DNA from 2 places in the Vibrio sp. JZG120 genome. Region 1 is predicted to be linked to the other one. Evidence: predicted binding sites of a transcription regulator. Region 1 holds the regulator's gene; the other holds the start of a gene.

What was found. Region 1 encodes CRP, which controls carbon source genes, mostly activating them, when cyclic AMP is high. Its sites were predicted from a motif close to TGTGANNNNNNTCACA; they were not measured.
Region 2: the regulator CRP is predicted to act here: its motif matches at 2,427-2,442, upstream of deoD (purine-nucleoside phosphorylase).

The regions. Positions count from the first base shown of each region.
Region 1 is NZ_JBSRRK010000020.1:29,599-33,025, reverse strand. Features, by position in the region: gene ACWPOD_RS22360 (YheU family protein) at 1-43, shown strand, start outside; gene ACWPOD_RS22355 (phosphoribulokinase) at 168-1,037, shown strand; gene crp (cAMP-activated global transcriptional regulator CRP) at 1,278-1,910, shown strand; gene ACWPOD_RS22345 (DUF1338 domain-containing protein) at 2,056-2,847, opposite strand; gene astD (succinylglutamate-semialdehyde dehydrogenase) at 3,097-3,427, opposite strand, start outside.
Region 2 is NZ_JBSRRK010000002.1:24,512-27,938, reverse strand. Features, by position in the region: gene ACWPOD_RS05975 (hypothetical protein) at 57-1,526, opposite strand; gene deoD (purine-nucleoside phosphorylase) at 1,598-2,308, opposite strand; gene ACWPOD_RS05965 (YbgA family protein) at 2,706-3,427, shown strand, end outside.

The DNA of each region.
Region 1 (3,427 bases):
ACTGCACGAAACCGTCGATATTCAGGTAAAAACAAAATTTTAGACCCTTCACATTTTACCGTACCCCACTCAATGACAAGGCATTGTTACGTGCTATAGTGGGTTATCGACCGTGCAGTAGCAGCCTACTGCACATTACAGGTAAGTAATTTTCGACAAGGTTTGTCATGTCAGCTAAACACCCAATTATTGCGGTTACTGGTTCATCCGGTGCCGGCACGACCACTACATCTGAAGCCTTCCGTAAGATGTTCAATATGATGAACGTTAAACCCGCATGGGTTGAAGGCGACAGCTTCCATCGCTTTACTCGCCCTGAAATGGATATAGAAATCCGTAAAGCGCGCGAGCAAGGTCGACACATTAGCTACTTTGGCCCTCAAGCTAATGACTTTCCAGGATTGGAAGAGTTTTTCCGTAAATATGGTCACGATGGCGCAGGCAGCGTACGTCGCTACCTACACACCTTTGACGAGGCCGTACCTTATAATCAAATGCCTGGAACCTTCACACCGTGGCAGGACTTACCGGAGAACAGTGACGTTCTCTTCTATGAAGGCTTGCACGGCGGTGTTGTGGATGGCGATGTTAATGTTGCGCAGCATGTGGATTTCTTGATTGGTATGGTACCAATCGTAAACTTAGAGTGGATCCAAAAGTTTGTGCGTGATACTCGTGACCGCGGTCATTCACGAGAAGCAGTAATGGATTCTATCGTGCGCTCGATGGACGATTATCTTAACTACATCACTCCGCAATTTTCTCGCACTCATATTAACTTTCAGCGCGTCCCAACGGTCGATACCTCCAACCCCCTTAATGCGAAGGGTATCCCAAGCCTGGATGAGAGCTTTGTCGTAATTCGCTTGCGTGGGATAAAGAAAGTCGACTTCCCATATCTCCTGGCTATGATTGATGGCTCATTCATGTCACGCCACAACACGATTGTCGTGCCAGGCGGTAAGATGAGCTTTGCAATGGAGCTCATAGTTCGGCCTATCCTACAACAGCTCATCGAAACAGGGAAAATTGGCTAAAAACCTGCCTGCGAAGATGTTTACTTTTCATACCGTGATCATGTGCACAGTTTTGCTTACAAAATCTCAATCATGGCACGATTAAAATCAAGAAATCGTTTTCGAAAAAGGATACTATTTCTTACCGAAACACAAGAGAGCTTGCAGCATATAAAAAGTGCTCTTATTCTAGTAGGCCTAATTCAGGCTTAGCTAAAATATGGATAGCGCAAGCGTACCCTGCAGAGGAAGTGAGATATTATGGTTCTAGGTAAACCTCAAACCGACCCAACATTAGAGTGGTTTCTTTCACACTGTCATATTCATAAGTACCCTTCAAAGAGCACGCTAATTCACGCGGGCGAAAAGGCAGAAACTTTGTACTATATCGTTAAAGGTTCTGTTGCGGTTCTTATCAAAGACGAAGAAGGTAAGGAGATGATCCTTTCTTACCTAAACCAAGGAGACTTTATTGGTGAACTTGGTCTATTCGAGGAAGACCAAGAGCGCACAGCTTGGGTTCGTGCTAAATCTCCTTGTGAAGTTGCTGAAATTTCTTTCAAGAAATTCCGTCAGCTTATCCAAGTAAACCCAGACATCCTAATGCGCCTTTCTGCGCAGATGGCTCGTCGTCTTCAAGTAACTAGCCAAAAAGTGGGTGACCTGGCGTTCCTAGACGTAACTGGTCGTATCGCTCAGACGCTTCTGAACCTTGCAAAACAACCAGACGCAATGACTCACCCAGACGGCATGCAAATCAAGATCACTCGTCAAGAAATCGGTCAAATCGTTGGCTGTTCTCGTGAGACAGTAGGTCGTATCTTGAAAATGTTAGAAGAGCAGAACTTAATCTCTGCGCACGGTAAAACTATCGTGGTTTACGGTACTCGTTAATCTCAAACCAGAGTGACGCGAACAAAATTATAAAAGCCACCAATGGCGACATTGGTGGCTTTTTATTTGTCTTGTAACCACATTAAGCTCAGAGCAACAAAAGACTAATGAGCAAGTTGGTTAGCCGAAAGGTTAACCCTAAAAGTTAGCCATTCGTACTTTCAAAGATTTTGTCCGCTGAAGCCGCCACAAAACCTGGGTACAGCTCACCGTTTTCCATCGGGTAGCGCTTAGCAAACTCGTAAAAGCCACCAGGGATAATTTCAGTGCCTTCGCTAAAGCGAACCGCCACTTTATCCGCCATGGTCGATGATTGTTCTAGCAGCACCTCAGGAGTGCCCTTCACTTCCCCGCCGTTTTCATTAATGGTAAATCCGGCCGTACGTAAGTGATCGTTTACTTGCTTCACTTCTTCGTATTCATTGAGCTGGTTAACGCTCACCGTGAAGTGGTTTGCGCCGTAACCATGCGCAGCCAACCAAGATGCATACTCACTTTCTTTAGCCAACGTTTGGTAGTCAGCAAAGCTTAAATCCCACAAGCGTCCACCATGTAAGAATGCGCTATCGTTCAGCTTGCCTGCATCGACTTGTGCCACCAGCTTTTTCACAATCTCTTGCAGCTCAGGTGAACACTCCTCAACTTTTAGCTCACTAATAAAGACTTTAGGTTGCTTCGGATCAGGGTGCTCATAGTGTTTAGCAACCAGCTTTTTACTTTCGAAAACGTAGTCACCACATGCCTGATAGCCAATGGCTACAAATGGTTTAGCTAAGGTTTCGATACCAAGAGGCGCAATATTGAAGGTACGTAAAGCTATATGATCATTAATCAGAGGCTCATCTTCTTGAAGCAGCTGATGTACTTTCGCAGCAGAGGGGCAAAGACGTTGAATGTAATCTTGCCATAGCGATTCAAATAACACATCGGGCGTCATAACGACTCCTTGTTACGAGATGTAGAGTTAAAAGGTAAGCGGAAGTTGACTGCTCGTTCACAACGAAAAGTTGTCCAGAATAATGAACGAGCAGCCATCAACCTGTGACGGTAAATGCCAGTCAGTCAACACGCTTTTCCGAGTCTTTGCTCACTTTCCGTGTTCTGCCAACGATCACTACAACCCATACCTAAATGATTCGCCGGCAAAGTGAGCCGCAATACATGGTTGCGACTCTGTTATTAAAACTTATAGCGCCACACCTGGGCTTAATGTTGCAGGCAAGATAGTCTCTTGACCTTCCATTGATGCCATCGGGTACGCACAGTAGTCTGCTGCGTAATAAGCGCTTGGACGTAGGTTACCTGACGCACCAGGACCACCAAATGGCGCATCACCACTTGCACCTGTGAGCTGGCGGTTACGGTTCACGATCCCAGCACGAATATGGTCAACGAAGTATTCCCATTCTTGGTCGTCAGTTGAAACTAAACCAGCAGAGAGACCAAAGCGCGTGTCATTCGCCAGTTCTACGGCTTTTTCTAGCCCTTCATAACGCACCACTTGCAGAAGTGGACCG
Region 2 (3,427 bases), on a different contig from region 1:
AGGTGCCGTAATGTATACTGTCACAGCCCCTAATTACTACATCTAAATGCCAATAGTTACGATAGGAGCTGTTTGATGGTCAAAGGAGCATCAGTGACTTCTAGCCTTTGTGCGGCGGTAAGACCCTGCTTATCCTGATAGCACAAATTATGCCAAGCTCTGAATATATCTAAAAGAGGTAAAATTCCAGCAGGTCGTAATTTGCGACGTGGCTCGTTAATGAAGCTTTCGAAAAGGATCTGGAAGCGATTTTGATAGAACTGCACATGGCGAGTTGTTGCAACGTTAAACCATTTCTCGGGCTCATTTCTATCACCTGCAAGGTAGCAAATGCCTTTGTGGCTTTCGTCTTGAGTGGAGATCGCCCAGCGATCTCGCCACCAGCTCATATAGGCGATATCGACCTTGCCAAAAGGTGTGCTCATGTCCCAATTTGCGTCTTCTTCTACGTACATCAAGTCGACATTTTTCTCTTTAATTCGAGACAAACAAACGCTCAGTGCTGCCGAACGTAGTAGGGGGTCTTGAGGCATATATAGAGATACACGTTTGTTGGGGCAACACATATCAAGTACATGCAGGTAATGAGCGTATGATGTGTAAGGCGGACGAACTAATGCCCCTTTAGATGGGTAATGGAATACGGAAAGATTACCAAGAGGATCTTCCACGTTACCGCGAGCCAAAATGGTTTGGTATTTTTGGTCAATACGCTCACGCAGGAGGTTCGAAGGTTCCGCTGGCGGTTCACTTGCTTCCGCTGTGTACTCTTGGGAAACAAAACGAGAGACCTCGTCGTACGGGTTATGGTCTAGCGTGGCGATTGGCTCTTCATCAGCAGAATAGTTCACATGTTGACAAAGAATATAGCCTGAGTGCGCTTCACCGGAAACAATCCAGTAGACACCATTATTGCTGTTTGGCTGCAATGCAACATAGTTTGAGGCCAATTCATAGTGCGTTGCGTGGTTTACCCAACGAGCATCAATAGTGGCTAATTTACGGCGACAGCGACTCGCAATATGATCAACATGGTCGTAAAAGGTTTTCGGGTTGATACTGAGTTTTCGGCAGATCTCGCGTACAGAGTAACCAGTAAACAATAAGCCCATTAAATTCTCTTGGAATTGTAGCTTTTTGTTCGCGCCTGACCATTTATCAACAAAGGTACTTTGACACGCTTTACAACGGTAACGTTGACGATCACCACTGTAACCGAAAGCGTGGTAGAGGTGTTTATGTGTGTGGACGGATAGTCCAAAGTTCTCGCAATCATCATTGCGGCACGCAGGCAACCCGTCACTGTGGACGTGTCGCAGGCGATGAAGTTCGTTCACGACATCGCGATTGTTAAGTAAGGGGGGGAAAGCTCCACATTCACGGCATACCATCGCCGGACGTTTAGGGTTAGCATGTTGCAGAACGTAACGCTTTGCATCACTCAATCCAAAGTTGTCACACGCCAATGTTTTACAAAAGTTGAGTTGTAACCCATCTGCGTCTTTTGGCAGTTCGCCGTTAGACACAATCGCCCCCTCGGGATAATTCGGGCAGCCAGCAATAACTCTGGCTGCAAATTATTACTTACTACTTGTTCTTAGATGTTGATTGCGGTTTCTAGCGCAACTTTCATCATGTCGTTGAACGACTTTTGACGCTCTTCTGAGCTTAGTTTTTCGCCACGGATGATGTGGTCAGAAACCGTTAGGATAGTTAACGCCTTCGCACCTAGGTCTGCAGCAACACCGTAGATACCAGCCGCTTCCATGTCTACACCTAGGATGCCTAGTTTTTCCATCTTCTCGAAGATGTCAGCTTCTGGTGTGTAGAACAGGTCTGCAGAGAATACGTTACCAACTTTAACTGGTACTTGTTGAGCACGCGCTTGGTTTACCGCTTCTTCTAGAAGGCCGTAGTCAGCGATTGCAGCGAAGTCGTGGTTGTTGAAACGGATACGGTTTACTTTAGAGTCTGTAGAAGCACCCATACCGATAACAACGTCCATTAGGTTAACGTCGTCACGTACCGCACCACAGCTACCTACACGGATTACGTTTTTCACACCGTATTCTGCGATTAGCTCGTGTACGTAGATACAGCAAGAAGGGATACCCATGCCGTGACCCATAACAGACACTTTTTTGCCTTTGTAAGTGCCAGTAAAGCCGAACATGTTACGAACGTCACAAACTTGCTTCACATCTTCAAGAAACGTTTCTGCGATGTATTTAGCACGTAAAGGGTCGCCTGGCATTAGAACCGTTTCAGCGAAATCACCTGGTTGTGCATTGATGTGTGGGGTTGCCATAAGTGCTCTCCAAAGTTTTGTTTTGATAAAACGCCTCTAGTATAGAACGCTATTACCAATTCTGTTGAACTTGTTCGTTTTCGTTGAAGCAATAATATCGGGACGTACAGTAGCCCCTTGAGAGCTTAGTCACAAAAACCACGCTTTTAGAAACCATGAACATCATTGATAACTAAATCTGTTGAAAGCAAAAGAGCAATCGATTCGCTTTTGAGCGATTTGTCGATTGCGCGCACAAAATGGACTCTGAGAACATCAAAAACTTTTGAGAAAGCGCTGATCGAAATGCTCTTGAGAAGAGTAAAACGATTAAATTGTACAATTTATTTTCTTGTACAATCTGAAAAGCCTTGCTATAAGTTATACAACAAAACATTTTGTATAGGGATGCGTCATCATGGAATCTTCAATCAAAGTAGGTATCAGTTCTTGTGTTTTGGGTGAACGGGTTCGTTTTGACTCTGGTCATAAAGTAAGTAACTTTGTGACTAAAGAGCTCAGCCCATATTTTGACTTTGTTTCGGTATGCCCCGAAGTGGGTGTCGGAATGCCAGTGCCGCGACCAACAATTCGTTTGATTTCCGAAGAAGAGCGTGTAGCTCTAGTAGAAACTAAAAATCCAGAAAATGACCATACCGATAATATGCTTGCTTACTCTGCTAACAAAGTGGAGGAGCTAGAAAGCGAGCAACTTTGTGGTTACATCGTCTGTGCCAAGTCTCCAACTTGCGGTATGGAGCGCGTCAAGGTTTATAGCAAAAATAACGCAGCGAAAGAAGGCGTCGGCTTGTACACACAAACGCTGATGAAAAAAATGCCTTGGTTGCCCGTCGAAGAGGATGGCCGACTCAACGATCCTGTATTAAAAGAAAACTTTATTACCCGAGTATTTTGCTTGAACGACTTTTATGACTCGATGGACGGAGAGCCAACTCGAGGCAAAATTATCGATTTTCATTCGCGCTATAAGTTGACCTTGATGGCGCATCACCCTGAGTCATACCGCTCTCTTGGTCGTTTAGTTGCCGATGTCGCTAGCTATGAAATCGAAGAATTCTATCAAGAGTATCGCTTAGGTCTTATGAAGGCACTTGCGAATCGTGCTAGCCGAAAAAACAA